Caballeronia sp. LZ062: one gene and its partner. The protein of the gene in region 2 interacts with the protein of the main gene of each other region in a pairwise test. Links are inferred from orthologs where the notes say so. Each region holds a gene or a part of one and is shown on either strand. Other genes may lie near its edges. The genes, in order: P9239_RS11850 and P9239_RS06945.

Region 1 (8,093 bases), 1.0 Mb from region 2 along the record:
GCCCGACGAGCGGCAACGAGAGCTGCATGATGCTCGCGTGCGGCAGGGTGAACTGGTGTGGAACGTCTTCCGAACGGGCCGCGTCCCCAATGAGCCGGATGCCGCGCGACGAACCCGCCGCCAGCTCTATGACGCCCTTGCGCGCCAGGGCGCGCAGATGCTCTTCCGCCGAATTAGCGGAGCTAAAGCCAAGTTCGGCGGCAATCTCCGCGCGTGTAGGCGGAAAGCCGGTGCGCTCGATTGCGCGCTGAAGCAGTTCGAACACTTGCTGCTGGCGCGCGGTAAGTTTTGAGGATCTGGTCACTGGCTCGGGCCTCTCGTGCACTGTATGGATCAACAGATGACTGTATTTTTATACAGTACTTCGCGTTTTTCAAGCATTACTTTAAGTTCGGCTCGAAACGTCGCGTGCAGCCACGACGATGGCGCCCGTCGGGCGTACGCGTCCGCTTTAGCAGCTTTCGATATAAAAGACTGAAAAACGATTATTTCTGTTCATATAGGGCCGCCGATAGACTGATTCCGTCAATTGGATAAGACGGAGAACGGGGAATGCAAAGCATCAAAGCGGGATTAGGGACCAACTTACGCCGCGCGTTGACGGCGCTTGCGCTGACGACGGCGGGCATCGGCGCGATTGTCGGAACGAGCGCGCAGGCACAGGCTCAGACGTCGTTCCTGAACGTGTCGTACGACCCGACCCGCGAGTTGTATCAGGACTTCAATCAGGCGTTCGCCAAGAAGTGGAAGGCCGAGACCGGCGAAACCGTCACGTTCAAGCAGTCGCACGGCGGCTCGGGCGGACAGGCGCGTGCAGTGCTCGACGGCCTACAGGCGGACGTCGTGACGCTCGCGCTCGCCTACGACATCGACGCGCTCGCGGGCAAGGGGCTCGTCGCCGCGGACTGGCAAAAGCGCCTGCCGGATAACGCTTCGCCGTACACGTCGACGATCGTGTTTCTCGTGCGCAAGGGCAATCCGAAGCACATCAAGGACTGGGACGACCTCGCGAAGCCCGGCATCTCGATCGTGACGCCGAATCCGAAGACCTCGGGCGGGGCGCGTTGGAACTATCTCGCCGCATGGGCCTACGCGCAGCACAAGCCGGGCGGCAACGAGCAGACGGCGAAGGACTTCGTCGCCAAGCTTTACAAGAACGCGGGCGTGCTCGACTCGGGCGCGCGCGGCGCCACGACGAGCTTCGTGCAGCGCGGCCAGGGCGACGTACTGATCGCGTGGGAGAACGAGGCGTTTCTGTCGCTGAAGGAGTTCGGGCCGGAGAAGTTCGAGATCGTGGTGCCGTCGGCGAGCATTCTTGCCGAGCCGCCCGTCGCCGTGGTCGACAAGGTGGTCGACAAGCACGGCACGTGCAAGCTCGCCGAGGCGTATCTGAAGTATCTCTATAGCGACGAAGGCCAGCAGATCGCGGCGCGCAACTTCTATCGCCCGCGCTCGGACAAGGTGCCTGCCGAACTCACGAAGCAGTTCCCGAAGATCAAGCTCTACACCGTCGACGACACCTTCGGCGGCTGGGCGAAAGCGCAAAAGACGCATTTCGCGGATGGCGGCGTGTTCGACTCGATCTATCAGCCACAGTAAGCGCGCGATACGTAGGCAAACCGAAGCGGCGCGCCATGACGCCGCCGGTCACACAAGCATTCGATGAACGCGCTCCCCGGCGCACTGGAACAGGACGAAAGCAAGGATGACGACTTTCACTTGGCGCAAGCCGAGCGCGCTACCGGGCTTCGGCCTGACGCTCGGCATCACGCTCGCGTACTTGAGCCTCGTGGTGCTGATCCCGCTCGCCGCCACGTTCGCGAAGACGGCGACGCTCGACTGGGCGCAGTTCGTCCGCGCGGTGACATCGCCGCGTGTGCTGGCGTCGTATCGGCTCACGTTCGGCGCGGCGCTCGGCGGGGCGCTCATCAACGCGGTCTTCGGCTTTCTCGTCGCGTGGGTGCTCGTGCGCTACACCTTTCCGATGAAGCGCATCGTGGACGCCATCGTCGATTTGCCGTTCGCACTGCCGACCTCCGTCGCGGGTATATCGCTCGCGGCCGTCTATGCGGGCAACGGCTGGATCGGTCAGTTCCTCGCGCCGCTCGGCGTCAAGGTCGCGTTCACGCCGCTCGGCGTGCTCGTGGCGCTGACGTTCATCGGCTTGCCGTTCGTCGTGCGTACCGTGCAGCCGGTGCTGGAGGACTTCGAGCGCGAGCAGGAAGAAGCCGCCGCGTGCCTCGGCGCGACGCGCTGGCTGACGTTTCGCCGCGTGGTGCTGCCGTCGCTCTTTCCGGCGCTTCTGACGGGCTTTGCGCTCGCGTTCGCGCGCGCGCTCGGCGAATACGGCTCAGTCATCTTTATCGCGGGCAATGTGCCGATGAAGTCGGAAATCACGTCGCTTCTCATCATCACGAAGCTCGAACAATACGACTATGCGGGCGCGACCGCGCTCGCCGTCGTCATGTTGTGCGTGTCCTTTCTGATGTTGCTTTTGATTAACACGCTGCAATGGTTCCTGCAACGGCGCACGAGCCGCACGGGTGCTGTCCCTGCGCACGCACTATCGGCGCAAGGGAGCCAAGCATGAGCACGCCGGACACCAAAGCCATCGCGATGAACACCGCCGCACCGCGCGCTACGCGAACGCTCGATCCCGTCACCGAATCGCGCGCGGTGCGCTGGCTCCTCACGGGCATCGCGCTCGTGTTTCTTGCGCTCTTTCTCGTGGTGCCGCTCGTCGCGGTGTTCGCGCAGGCGTTCGCGAAGGGCATCGACTATTACTTCGAGTCGCTGAAAGATCCTGACGCGTGGTCCGCCATCAAGCTCACCTTGACGACTGCGGCTATTGCGGTGCCGCTCAACGTCGTGTTTGGCCTTGCGGCATCGTGGGCGATCGCGAAGTTCGACTTCCGCGGCAAGGCGCTCTTGACCACGCTCATCGACTTGCCGTTCTCCGTTTCGCCCGTAATTTCTGGCCTTATTTACGTGCTGATGTTCGGCGCGCAGGGCTGGTTCGGTCCGTGGCTCGCGGCGCACGACGTGCAGATCATTTTCGCGGTGCCGGGCATCGTGCTCGCGACGATCTTCGTGACGTTTCCGTTCGTCGCGCGCGAACTGATTCCGCTGATGCAGGCGCAAGGCAACGACGAGGAAGAAGCCGCACATGTGCTGGGCGCTTCGGGCTGGCAGATTTTTCGCCGCGTGACGCTGCCGAACGTGAAGTGGGGCCTGCTGTATGGCGTGATTCTCTGCAATGCACGCGCCATGGGCGAGTTCGGCGCGGTTTCGGTGGTATCGGGCCACATTCGCGGACAGACCGACACCATGCCGCTGCACGTCGAGATTCTCTACAACGAATACAACTTCTCGGCCGCGTTCGCCGTAGCGTCGCTCCTCGCGTTGCTCGCGCTCGTGACGCTCGGGCTGAAGCTCGTCGCGGAACGCCGCATGTCGCAATCGCTCGCGGAAAGCGGCGCGACGAACTAAGGCAAAGGACACATCATGAGCATCATTGTTCGCAATCTGCAGAAGCGCTTCGGCGATTTCACCGCGCTCGACAACGTCACGCTCGACTTTCCCGCGGGCGAACTCGTCGCGCTGCTCGGACCGTCGGGATGCGGCAAGACCACGCTGCTGCGCGTGATCGCGGGCCTCGAATATGCGGATGCCGGTCAGGTCGTGCTGAACGGCGAAGACGTCGCGCAAGTGGGCGCACGGGACCGGCAAGTGGGCTTCGTCTTCCAGCACTACGCGCTCTTCAGACACATGACGGTGTTCGAGAACGTCGCGTTCGGTCTGCGCGTGAAACCGCGCCGCGAGCGTCCGTCGGAAGCCGTGATCCGCGAGAAAGTGCATGAGTTGCTCAAGCTCGTGCAGCTCGACTGGCTCGCGCAGCGGTTTCCTTCGGAGCTTTCGGGCGGGCAGCGGCAACGCATCGCGCTCGCGCGCGCGCTCGCTGTCGAACCGAAAGTACTGCTGCTCGACGAGCCCTTCGGCGCGCTCGACGCGAAAGTGCGCAAGGAATTGCGAAGCTGGCTGCGCCGCCTGCATGACGACCTGCATATCTCCACGCTTTTCGTCACGCATGATCAGGAAGAGGCGCTCGAAGTGGCGGATCGCATCGTCGTGATGAATCATGGCCGCGTGGAGCAGGTCGGCAGCCCGCAGGATGTGTACGATCATCCACAGACGTCGTTCGTGTATGAATTTCTCGGCGCGGCGAACCGCCTTCAGGGACATGTCGATGCAGGCGGCTTCGTCGCGGATGGCGCGGCGCAAGCCATCGCAGCCCAGGCGCATTTCAGCGGCCGTGCGCTCGCTTATGTGCGTCCGCACGATCTCGCGCTGTACCGTGCCGACGATGCCGAGGGCTTCGCGCATCGCGACGGCATCGTGGTCGGCGTGCGGCGCGTCGTGACGCTCGGCGGTTCGGTGCGTGTGGAATTGGAAGGCGACGCGGGCGGCGTGCTCGAAGCGGAACTGGATCGTGAAGCGTGGCGCGCGCTGAAGCTCGATATCGGCGATGGCGTGCGCGCCGTGCCGCGCGCGCTGCGCGTCTTTCCGGCGCAATGAGACATCCATAAAACGGCAGCAAGACAAGAGAGGCGGACTATGAACTTCCAGCAATTGCGCTTCGTGCGCGAGGCCGTGCGTCAGAACATGAATCTGACGGAAGTGGCGAACGTGCTGTACACGTCGCAGTCGGGCGTGTCCAAGCAGATCAAGGATCTCGAAGACGAACTGGGCGTCGATATCTTCATTCGGCGAGGCAAACGGCTCACCGGCCTGACCGAGCCGGGCAAGCAGGTGCATCAGCTGATCGAGCGCATGCTGCTGGATGCGGAGAATCTGCGGCGCGTGGCGCGCCAGTTCGCGGATCAGGACAACGGACATCTCGTGGTCGCCACGACGCACACGCAGGCTCGCTATGCGCTGCCCAAAGTAATCCGTCAGTTCACCGAAGTATTTCCGAAGGTGCATCTGGCGCTGCGGCAGGGCAGTCCGCAACAGATCGCGCAGATGATCGTGAACGGCGAAGCGGATATCGGCATCTCGACCGAAGCGCTCGACCGCTATCCGGATATCGTCACGTTTCCCTGCTATTCGTGGCATCACACGGTCGTCGTGCCGAAGGACCATCCGCTGGTCGGGCGCAAGGACATTACGCTGGAGCAGATCGCCGAATATCCGATCGTCACTTACGATCAGGATTTCACGGGGCGTTCCCACGTCGATCAGGCGTTCGCGAGCGCGGGCGCCATGCCCGACATCGTGCTCACCGCCATCGATGCCGACGTGATCAAGACCTATGTGGAACTGGGCATGGGAATCGGCATCGTCGCTGCGATGGCTTATGACGCCAAGCGCGACACCGAACTCGTCGCGCTCGACACGCAGCATCTTTTCGAAGCGAGCACGACGCGCGTGGGCTTGCGCAAGGGCGCGTTCCTGCGCGCGTATGCGTACCGGCTGATCGAAATGTTCGCGCCGCAACTCGACGAAGCGCAGATCGCCGCGCAACTGCGCGAAGCGGCCTGAAACAGGCATGCCGGCTGATTTACAATCGCCGGCATGAACACACAGACTCTTCCTCGCATCGCCGTCCTTGCAACGGGCGGCACGATTGCCGGACAGGCCGGCGATGCTTCATCCACGGCGGGTTATAAGGCAGGCGTCGTAGGCGTCGACAAGCTGCTCGACGCGGTGCCTGCGCTCGCTTCCGTCGCGCGAATTCATGCCGAACAGATCGCGAGCATCGACAGCAAGGACATGAGCCCGGCGCTCTGGACGACGCTCGCCGCGCGCATCGACGCGCTCGCCACACAGGACGATATCGACGGTATCGTCATCACGCATGGCACGGATACGCTGGAAGAAACGGCGTATCTGCTGCATCTGACGGTGAAGACTTCGAAGCCTGTCGTGCTGACCGCCGCGATGCGGCCATCGACTGCGCTATCCGCCGACGGCCCGCTCAATCTCCTCAACGCGGTGACGGTCGCGGCTTCCAAACAAGCATCGGGGCAGGGCGTGCTCGTCGCGTTCAACAACCAGATTCACAGCGCGCGCGATGTGACGAAGACGAGCACGTATGCCGTCGATGCTTTCCGCTCGCCCGAAACCGGCGTGCTCGGTTGCGTGCAGGACGGACGCGTCGAATTTCAGCGTGCGGTCACGAAGCCGCATACGACGGCAAGCGAGTTCGCCGTGCCAAACAACTGGCCGATGGTCGAGATCGTCGCGAGCTATGCGGGCGTTTCGCGCATCGGCATCGATGCGCTCGTCGCGGCGGGCGCGAAGGGCATCGTCATCGCGGGGACGGGGAACGGTTCGATGCACGAACGCATCACGGAAGCCGTCAGCGATGCCGTAAAGGCGGGCGTGGCCGTGGTGCGGGCATCGCGCGTCGGTTCGGGACATGTGATGCGCAATGGCGCCGCTTGCGACGATGCGCTCGGCACGGTCTGCGCAGGCACGCTGAATCCGTACAAGGCGCGCGTGCTGTTGATGCTGGCGCTATCGGCCGGCATGAAGGACGCCGCGGCGCTGCAACGCCTCTTCGATACCTACTGAACGCAATCCGACGCGGACACCCGACGGCAAACCGTCTGACCGACCAAGGCTAACCCGGCGCGCCGCCGGGTGCCGCTCTCGGACCCCACTTGCCGCCCTCAGCCCAGAGCGACATTTGTCCCGCGTGCCCATACGCGGGACGCCCCACGGTTCAGGTGCGTGATTACGCAGCAGCCTTGGCTTGCTGCGGCTCGTCCGCTACCTGAAAGTTCGACATGATTTCGAGCGCGCGCACGAGCGCCGAGTGATCCCACGCTTTGCCGCCATTAGCCGCGCACACGCTGAACAACTGCTGCGCGCTCGCGGTGTGCGGCAGGGCGAGGCCCATCTTGCGCGCGCCATCGAGCGCCAGATTCAAGTCCTTCTGATGCAGTTCAATTCTGAAGCCGGGATTGAACGTGCGCTTCGTCATGCGCTCGCCATGCACTTCGAGAATGCGCGACGACGCGAAGCCGCCCATCAGCGCCTTGCGCACGCGTTCGGGATCGGCGCCCGAGCGCGATGCGAACAGCAGCGCCTCCGCGACCGCTTCGATGTTCAGCGCGACGATGATCTGATTGGCCACCTTGCAGGTCTGGCCCGCGCCGTTGTCGCCGATAAGCGAAATGTTCTTACCCATCAATTCGAAGAGCGGTTTGGCGATGTTGAACGACTTCTCCGGGCCGCCGACCATGATCGTGAGCGTTGCTTCGCGCGCGCCGACTTCGCCGCCGGACACGGGCGCATCGAGATAGTCGCAGCCGAGCGCGTTGATCTTTTTCGCGAACTCCTGCGTGTCGAGCGGGTTGATGGAACTCATGTCGATCACGAGCTTGCCGTGGCTCAAGCCGTTGGCCACGCCGTCATCGGCGAACAGGACGTTGGCGACATCGGGCGTGTCGGGCACCATCGTGATGACGATCTCGCTTGCCTGCGCGACGGCCGTCGAGTCCGCGACGACTTTCGTTTGCGCGCGGATATCGTCGGGCACCGGATACTTGCCGTTCACGACGAGCGCGTGACCGCCCTTAATGAGGTTGCGCGCCATATGCGCGCCCATGATGCCGAGGCCGATGAAACCGATCGTTGCCATACTATGTGCTCCTCCTTTGTGTCGTGGTTCAGGCAGCGGCGCGCGCCTTGTTGGATGCGATCGAGCGCAGCCAGCCGAGCCCGGCTTCCGTGCCCGCGAGCGGCTTGTATTCGCAGCCGATCCAGCCGTCGTAGCCGATTGAATCGAGCAGATCGAATAGGAACGCGTAATTGATTTCGCCGGTGCCGGGTTCGTTGCGGCCGGGGTTGTCGGCAAGCTGAATGTGCGCGATCGACGGCAGGTTCTTCTTGATCGTCGCGGCCAGTTCGCCTTCCATGCGCTGCATGTGATAGATGTCGTATTGCAGGAAGAGATTGTCAGAGCCGACCGAGCGAATGACGTCGAGTCCTTCGTGCGAACGGTTCAGCGCGAAGCCCGGAATGTCGTATGAATTGCAGGGCTCGACGAGCAGACGGATGCCTTCCTGCTTCAGCGCATCGGCGGC
Region 2 (8,151 bases):
TCATCGCTCCCGACAACAAGAGCCTTGCCTCGATGACACGAGGTGACCGAAGGCCCGGACACCCGCCCTTCACCCGTTGCGCTACTTCTGCGGCGCAAGCTCGCTCGCCGCGCGCGCTAACCGCGTCACTTCCTCCCAATTCTGCGCAGCGAGCGCAGCCTTCGGCGTAAGCCACGATCCCCCGACGCAAACCACATTCGGCTGCGCCAGAAACAGCGACGCCGTTTCCGCAGTAATGCCGCCCGTCGGACAGAACTTCAGGTTCGGAAACGGCCCATAAAACGCCTGCAGCATGGGAACACCACCCGCCTGCTGCGCGGGGAAGAACTTCACGATCTCATAGCCGAGTTCCATCGCGGTGATGATGTCGCTCGGCGTCATCACGCCGGGAAGCAGCGGCAGCCCAGCGTCCTGTGCGGCCTTGTGCATGTCCTTCGTCAAACCCGGCGACACGCCGAACTGTGCGCCCGCTTTCTTGGCCTGCTCGCAGTGCTCCGGCTTCGTGATCGTGCCGACGCCGACGACGATGTCTTCCGCCAACTGACTTGCGCGCTCGATCGCGCCGATGCCCGCCGCGGTGCGCAGCGTGATTTCGAGCACTTTCACGCCGCCCGCATGCAGCGCCCGCGATACGTGCTCGCCCTGCTCCACCGAATCGAATGCGAGCACCGGAATGACCGGGCCTAGACGCACGATTTCGCTTACCGTTTTCATGTGATGCGACTCCTGTTTCATGTGCGGCGACTCTCTGTCGGACCGCGGGTTTCCATCCGGTTCGAGCTGCGGCGTGAGTTCCGACCCGTCAATGCGCCATTTGACGATCCGCATGGCTCGCAGTCGCGGTCGCGCCGATCATCGCACCGAACACCGATGCGCCTTCCTCGGCCGGCAACGCCGCGCTTCGAAACACGCCGAAGAGTTCGCGCCCGAAGCCGACTTCGTTTTCCGCCTGATTCGCCGGCGCCTCGACTTCACGCGACGCCCATTCGCGCGCATCGATTTCGATGTCGAGCACGCCCGCCGGCGCGTCGATCACCAGCATGTCGCCCGTGCGCACCTTGCCGAGCGGCCCGTGCAGCAACGCCTCGGGCGAAACGTGGATCACGGCGGGCACCTTGCCCGATGCACCCGACATGCGGCCATCCGTGACGAGCGCCACGTGAAAGCCCTGATCCTGCAGCACGCCGAGAAGCGGCGTCAACCGGTGCAGTTCCGGCATACCGTTCGCACGCGCGCCCTGGAAGCGCACGACCGCGACGAAATCGCGCTTCAGCTCTCCGTTGTCGAACGCTTCCTGCACTTCCTCCTGCGAATTGAAGACGATCGCCGGCGCCTTCACCACGCGATGCTCCGGCGCCACCGCCGAAATCTTGATGACGCCACGCCCGAGCTTTCCTTGCATCAGCCGCAAGCCGCCGTCCGGCTGGAATGGCTCGCGAATGCCACGCAGCACCTTGGTGTCGTGACTTTCGGCGGCGCCATCGACCCACCGCAGCTTGCCGTCGATCAGCTTCGGCTCCTTCGTGTAATGCGACAAGCCGCGGCCCGCGACCGTCTGCACGTCTTCGTGCAGCAAGCCGCCTTCCAGCAGGTTGCGCACGAGAAACGCCACGCCGCCCGCCGCGTGGAAGTGGTTCACGTCGGCCTTGCCGTTCGGATAGATTTTCGCGAGCAGCGGCACGACCTGCGACAACTCGTCGAAGTCGTTCCAGTCGATCACTATGCCCGCCGCCCGCGCGATCGCCACAAGGTGCAGCGTGTGATTGGTGGAACCGCCCGTTGCGAGCAGCGCGACGATGCCGTTGACGATCGCCTTCTCGTCGACGATATGGCCGATCGGCGTGTAGTTGCCGCGTTCAATTGTGAGATCGAGCACGCGGCGCGCGGCTTCGGCGGTAAGCGCATCGCGCAGCGGCGTGTGCGGATGCACGAAGGCCGCGCTCGGCAGATGCAGCCCCATCACTTCCATCAGCATCTGATTACTGTTCGCCGTGCCATAGAACGTGCACGTGCCGTGGCCGTGATACGCGGCGGCTTCGGCTTCCAGCAACGCATCGCGGTTGCACTTGCCGGTCGCGAACTCCTGGCGAACCTTCGCTTTTTCGTCGTTGGTGAGGCCGCTCGTCATCGGGCCGGCGGGGACGAAAATGGTCGGCAAGTGCCCGAATTGCAGCGCGCCGATGGCCAGGCCCGGCACGATCTTGTCGCAGACGCCGAGGCACAGCGCCGCGTCGAACATGTTGTGCGTGAGCGCGACGGCCGTGCTCATGGCAATGACTTCGCGCGAGAACAGCGACAGTTCCATGCCTGCGTTGCCCTGCGTGATGCCGTCGCACATGGCCGGCACGCCGCCCGCGAATTGCGCGATGCCGCCGTGTTCTCGCGCCGCCTGCTTGATGATGTCGGGAAAGCTCTTATACGGCGCGTGGGCGGAAAGCATCTCGTTATAAGACGACACGATGCCGATGTTCGGCTCGCGCACCGCCTTGATCGCGATCTTCTCCTGCCCTTCGAGTCCGGCGAAACCGTGGGCGAGATTGGCGCACGACAACGCGCCGCGCGCCGGAAACTTACCGTGCGCCGCGTCGATGCGCGCGAGGTACGCGGCACGCGTGGCCTTGCTGCGCTCGATCACGCGGTCGGTGACTTTCTTGAGTTGTGAATGCGGGGAAACCATCGAAGCTCCTTGTCTCACTGCGGCGCGCATGCCGTCGAGTTATGGGTTGGACAATCGCGAAGAACGGCGGCTGCGTCGTTGTAGTGTAAATGGCCGTTTGCAGCATATTAGTAGAAAAACTACATGCTGACAACGCGGCCGACGCAGCCTTGTATTCAGCGGACGCGTAACTCCATGCCTTCCGCTGTCTACATCCAAGGGAAATCCCTGATAAATCGCCTCGGTAATATGTAGTATTTGTACAAGGCCGGTCATCGGCTATAGTCGCAGGCAAATTTCCAGCATAAGCGAGTTTTCCGATGTTGCTGTCCCAAGTCGAAGCAATGCGCGAGCAGTTGCGCCCGTCCGAGCGCAAGCTCGCCGATTATGTGCTGGAAGCGCCACGCGAAGTCCTGGACCTTTCGATGACCGACTTTGCCGCCCGGGCTGGCGTCAGCCAGCCGACCATCGCGCGCTTCTGTCAGGCGCTCGGCTTTTCCGGCTTCCGTGAATTCAAGATACGTCTCGCGCAAAGCGTCGCGGCGGACGTGCCCACGGTCTACCGCGACGTTCGGAGCGACGAGCCCGCCGCCGGCGTCGCGGCGAAGGTGCTGGACCGCACCATCGGCGCCCTCATCGCGGTGCGCAATAGTTTGTCGTCGCACAGCGTCGCGGCGGCCATCGCGATTCTTGCGGATGCGCGGCGCATCGAGTTTTACGGCGCAGGCGGCTCGGGCATCGCCGCGCTCGACATGCAGCACAAGTTCTTCCGGCTCGGCGTGCCGTCCGTCGCATATGCCGACCCGCACACATACACGACGTCCGCGGCGCTGCTCGGACCGGGCGACGTGGTCGTCGCGATATCGAACACCGGACGCACGAAAGATATCCTCGACGCCTGCAAGTCGGCGCTGAATGGCGGGGCGAAGGTCATCGCGATCACGCACGGCAATTCGCCGCTCGCGAGACTGGCAAGCGTCGGCCTTTTCGCGAACGTCGATGAAGACACGGACATTTTTTCGCCGATGACATCGCGCGTCTCGCATCTCGCGATCGGCGACATTCTGGCGGTGGGATTGGCGCTGGCGCGCGGGCCGGATCTGGCGGAAAAGCTGGCCGAAGCGAAGGACGTGCTGGAGCGGCGCAGAGTGGGAACGTGAGCCGAGGTCCGGCCCACGAAGCCGGTCTCAGAAGGGCTTGATGACGACGAGCAGCGTCGCGCCGAGCAGCCCGAGCACCGGCAGCTCGTTATACATGCGGTACCACTTGTCCGAGCGCGTGTTCTCACCGCGTTCGAACGTGCGCAGCAAAACGCCGCAATACGCGTGATACACGATCAGCAACGCGACGATGCCGAGCTTCGCGTGCAGCCAGCCCTGGCCACGCCCGATGCCGACATCGAGCCACAACCACAGCCCGCACGCGAGCGCTGGCACCGCGATGAACGTCATGAAGCGGAAGAGCTTGCGCGCCATGAGCAAGAGACGCGCGGTGGCTGCAGGGTCCTTTTCCATCGCCAGATTCACGTAGATGCGCGGCAGATAGAACAGCCCCGCGAACCACGAGGCGACCAGCACGATATGCAGCGACTTGATCCAGAGCATTATTCGTCTTTGATTCGTTCTTATTGACGCACTTCACCGTGACCGAGCACGACGTACTTGAGCGAGGTCAGCCCTTCCAGCCCGACGGGTCCGCGCGCGTGGAGTTTGTCGTTCGAAATGCCGATTTCCGCGCCCAAGCCGAACTCGAAACCATCGGCAAAGCGCGTCGATGCGTTGACCATCACGCTTGCCGAGTCGACTTCGCGCAGGAAACGCATGGCGCGATCATGGTCTTCGGTGACGATGGCGTCCGTATGATGCGAGCCGTAAGTGTTGATATGGTCGATGGCTTCGTCCAGTCCTTCGACGACCTTCACAGCGAGAACCGGCGCGAGGTACTCGGTGCTCCAGTCTTCGTCGGTGGCATCCACGAGCGCGCCGATTTGCGCGGCTTCGAGCACCTTGCGCGCCGCCGCGTCCACACGCAGTTCGACGTCTTTCGCCTGGAAGGCACGCGCGAGCATGGGCAGCGCGGCGTCAGCGAGTTGACGCGCGACGAGCAGCGTTTCCATCGTGTTGCAGGTGCCGTAACGATGCGTCTTCGCGTTGTCGCAGATCGCCGCCGCTTTCGCGAGATCGGCGCGGTCATCCACGTACACGTGGCAGATACCGTCGAGATGCTTGATCATCGGCACGCGCGATTCTTCCATCAGCCGCGCGATCAGGCTCTTACCGCCGCGCGGGACGATCACGTCGACGAACTCGGTCATGGTGATGAGCTTGCCGACCGCCGCGCGGTCCGCCGTCTCCACGACCTGCACCGCGTCCTGCGGCAGTCCGGCTGCTTGCAATCCCTCGCCGATCAGCTTCGCCAGCGCGGTGTTGCATTCGAGCGCCTCGGAACCGCCGCGCAGAATTGTCGCGTTGCCTGACTTGAGGCAGAGCGCGGCGGCGTCGATGGTCACATTCGGCCGCGACTCGTAGATGATGCCGATCACGCCGAGCGGCACGCGCATCTGCCCGACCTGGATGCCCGTCGGACGAAACTTGAGCCCGCTGATCTCACCGATCGGATCGGCCAGCGCAGCGACTTGCCGCAAACCTTCGACCATCGTGCCGAGCGCCTTGTCCGAAAGCGTCAGACGGTCGATAAACGCCGCGTCGTGACCCTTCTCGCGGGCTCTCTCCAGATCGCGCGCGTTCGCGGCCTTGAGCGCGTCGCGCTCCCGTTCGATCGCGTTCGCCACCGCGACGAGCGCCGCGTTTTTCGCCGCCGTCGACGCCCGCGCCATCGCGCGTGACGCCACGCGCGCGCGGCGGCCGAGGTCGGTCATGTACTGGTCGATGTTCATCTGGATCATTCCGTATGCCGGTTGCGAAAGGGCGGCATCAGTAAGCTGAGGGGCGCACGCGGCTCTGTGGATACCGGGACGCGCGAAGAGTCATTCTAAGCCGTGGCGCGTGTCAGCGACGCGGTCGCGGCGGCGGCGATGCGCCCTGCGCCACGGCCATCGCCAGCTCGAACATGCCCGCCCACGGATCGGGCGGCGGCTCGCTGCCGCGCGCGCCGGCGCTGCCGGAACGACCCGAGAGCCCTTTGACCTGCCGATCCAGCCGCGCCGCGAGCGCGAGCGCGCGTTCGAGCACGTCTTCGGTCACACGGGAAAGCGCCGGGCCGATCAACCGCTCGCGCGGTCCCCACACGCGGTTCTCGCGCAGCAGCGTGGCGAGCGGCTTGCCCGACGTCACGCCGCGCTTGATGCGCAACAGCGTGCGCACTTCGTCCACGAGCGCCCACAGCACGAGCACGGCCGCTTCGCCTTCGCCTTTGAGGCCGTCCAGCATGCGGGAAAGACGGCCGACGTCTCCCGTCAGCATCGCCTCGTTCAGCTTGAAGACGTCATAGCGGGCGACGTTCAGCACTGCATCTTGAATCTGCTCGAATGTGAGCACGCCTTGCGGATAGAGCAGCCCGAGCTTCTGAATTTCCTGATGCGCGGCAAGCAGATTGCCCTCGACACGTTCCGCGATGAAGACGAGCGCGCGCCGCCCCTCTTCGCCCGGCGCGACTCGCTGCCCCTGCTGCGCGAGCCGCTGGCCGACCCACATCGGCAATTGCGCGCGGTCGACCGGATCGACCTTCAGCGCGACGCCCGCACCGGCGAGCGCCGTGAACCACGCGGACTTCTGCGTCGCGGAATCGAGGCGCGGCAGCGTGACCAGCGTGACGACGTCCGGGTTGTCGGCAACGGCGAGCGTCTTCAGCGCCTCGCCGCCCTCCTTGCCCGGCTTGCCCGTCGGAATGCGCAATTCGATCAGTTGACGGTCGCCGAAGAGCGACATCGACTGCGTCGCGCCGATGAGCGCGCTCCAGTCGAACCCGCGCTCGACCGTGAACACCGTGCGATCCGTGAAGCCGCCCGCACGTGCGGCGGCCCGGATGCGGTCGCACGCTTCCTGCGCGAGCAGATGCTCGTCGCCATACACGACGTACAGCGCCTTCAGGCCTTTGGCGAGGTGCGCTTCGAGCGCGTCGAGCTTCAGCTGCATGATGACCGGTCGCGCGGCGCGTTACAGCGGCGGCGTGGGCAGCGGGGCCCGCGGCGCGATGCCCGGCGTTTGCTCCGCCGGCGTCGGATGCAGCGAACGCACGACCGCCAGACGGCGCGTCAGCTGATCCACGGCGTCGTTGCGCATGTCGTTGAAGAGCAGCGTAGCTTCCTGCGACTTTCCGAGCGTGTACTGGTTGCTGTAGGTCATCGCACGATTCAGCGCAATGGTGCTTGGCGGAATTAGCACGACACCATCCGCACCGACGAGCGTGTAGCCCAGGTTATAGACGAGTTCGTATTCCTGGATCACGCCTTCAGAATTAAGACTGAGCGTGGTGACACCCTGTCCTTCGTTGAGAAAGAGCGTCGCGTCCGGCTTCTCCGAGGCCTTCACGATAACGGTATCGCTTCCGCCCTGCACCATGCGTTCGAGCCGCCCGACCATCTGCGGCGCGCCGCCGTTGATTGCGAGGCGTTTGAAGGCGTAGTCCTGCTGGCCGCGCAACTGGAAGCCGCACGCGGACAGTGCGACCGCGCCGCCGAGCAGCGCGAGAAACGAGCGCCGGCTCACGCTCGCCGCGCCTTTCTCAACGGCTTTCACGCGCACATCGAATTCACAGGTTTTGGCCATCAGACCACCACGTTGACGAGACGCCCCGGCACCACCACGATCTTCTTCGGCGCGCGGCCTTCCGAGAATTTTTCGAACATTTCGTGCGCGAGAGCCGCTTGCTCGATCGCTTCGCGCGATGCGTCCTTCGCCACGGTCAACGCCCCCCGCACCTTGCCGTTCACTTGCAGCACCAGTTCGATTTCCGACTGCTCGAGGGCGGCTTCGTCAACCTTCGGCCACGGCGCGTCGAGCAACGGGCCGGATTCGTCGGCATAGCCCAGTTCCGACCACAACTGGAACGTGATGTGCGGAACGACCGGATACAGCACGCGCAGCAGCACGCCGAAGGTTTCGTTCAGCACGCCTTCGCCCGCGTTCTTCGCGCTGTCGAGCGCGTTGAGCATCTTCATCGCGGCCGAGACGACCGTGTTGTATTGCAGGCGGCCGTAGTCGAAATCGGCTTGCTTCAGCACGGTGTAAATTTCGCGGCGCAGCGCGCGATCCGTATCGCCCAATTTGGATGCGTCGAGCTTGCGATGCTGGCGCAGTGCCTCTGCGTTGTCGTGCGCGAAGTGCCACACGCGGCGCAGGAAGCGGCTCGCACCTTCGACACCCGCGCCCGACCATTCGAGCGATTGCTCCGGCGGCGCCGCGAACATCACGAAAAGACGCGCGGTATCCGCGCCGTATTGGTCGATGAGCGTCTGAGGATCGACACCGTTGTTCTTCGATTTCGACATCTTTTCGACGCCGCCGAGCACGACCGGCTTCCCGTCGGCAATAAGC

What was found.
Region 1: the proteins of P9239_RS06945 (region 2) and P9239_RS11850 interact in binary tests that used the Escherichia coli proteins (3 or more experiments, as listed by UniProt). The link is inferred for Caballeronia sp. LZ062 from one-to-one orthologs.

Annotation. Positions count from the first base shown.
Region 1 is NZ_JARTWB010000002.1:1,237,473-1,245,565, reverse strand. The notes cover bases 2,710-5,539. They hold P9239_RS11850 (sulfate ABC transporter ATP-binding protein), read left to right. Parts: upstream 2,710-3,504; coding sequence 3,505-4,575; downstream 4,576-5,539. Other genes in these bases: P9239_RS11845 (CysB family HTH-type transcriptional regulator), read left to right, coding at 4,615-5,539; cysW (sulfate ABC transporter permease subunit CysW), read left to right, coding at 2,710-3,489. In the rest of the region: transcriptional repressor LexA, read right to left, coding at 1-304; P9239_RS11865 (sulfate ABC transporter substrate-binding protein), read left to right, coding at 553-1,599; sulfate ABC transporter permease subunit CysT, read left to right, coding at 1,706-2,590; more of cysW, read left to right, coding at 2,587-2,709; more of P9239_RS11845, read left to right, coding at 5,540-5,541; P9239_RS11840 (asparaginase), read left to right, coding at 5,575-6,576; P9239_RS11835 (2-hydroxy-3-oxopropionate reductase), read right to left, coding at 6,740-7,648; hyi (hydroxypyruvate isomerase), read right to left, coding at 7,677-8,093. UniProt on the Escherichia coli protein: Part of the ABC transporter complex CysAWTP involved in sulfate/thiosulfate import. Responsible for energy coupling to the transport system.
Region 2 is NZ_JARTWB010000002.1:188,933-197,083, reverse strand. What follows is about bases 3,417-6,304. They hold P9239_RS06945 (glutamate-5-semialdehyde dehydrogenase), read right to left. Parts: upstream 5,553-6,304; coding sequence 4,281-5,552; downstream 3,417-4,280. Other genes in these bases: holA (DNA polymerase III subunit delta), read right to left, coding at 5,665-6,304; P9239_RS06950 (CopD family protein), read right to left, coding at 3,844-4,260; P9239_RS06955 (MurR/RpiR family transcriptional regulator), read left to right, coding at 3,417-3,816. Also shown: eda (bifunctional 4-hydroxy-2-oxoglutarate aldolase/2-dehydro-3-deoxy-phosphogluconate aldolase), read right to left, coding at 82-714; edd (phosphogluconate dehydratase), read right to left, coding at 803-2,677; more of P9239_RS06955, read left to right, coding at 2,977-3,416; more of holA, read right to left, coding at 6,305-6,750; LPS assembly lipoprotein LptE, read right to left, coding at 6,772-7,323; leuS (leucine--tRNA ligase), read right to left, coding at 7,383-8,151. UniProt on the Escherichia coli protein: Catalyzes the NADPH-dependent reduction of L-glutamate 5-phosphate into L-glutamate 5-semialdehyde and phosphate. The product spontaneously undergoes cyclization to form 1-pyrroline-5-carboxylate.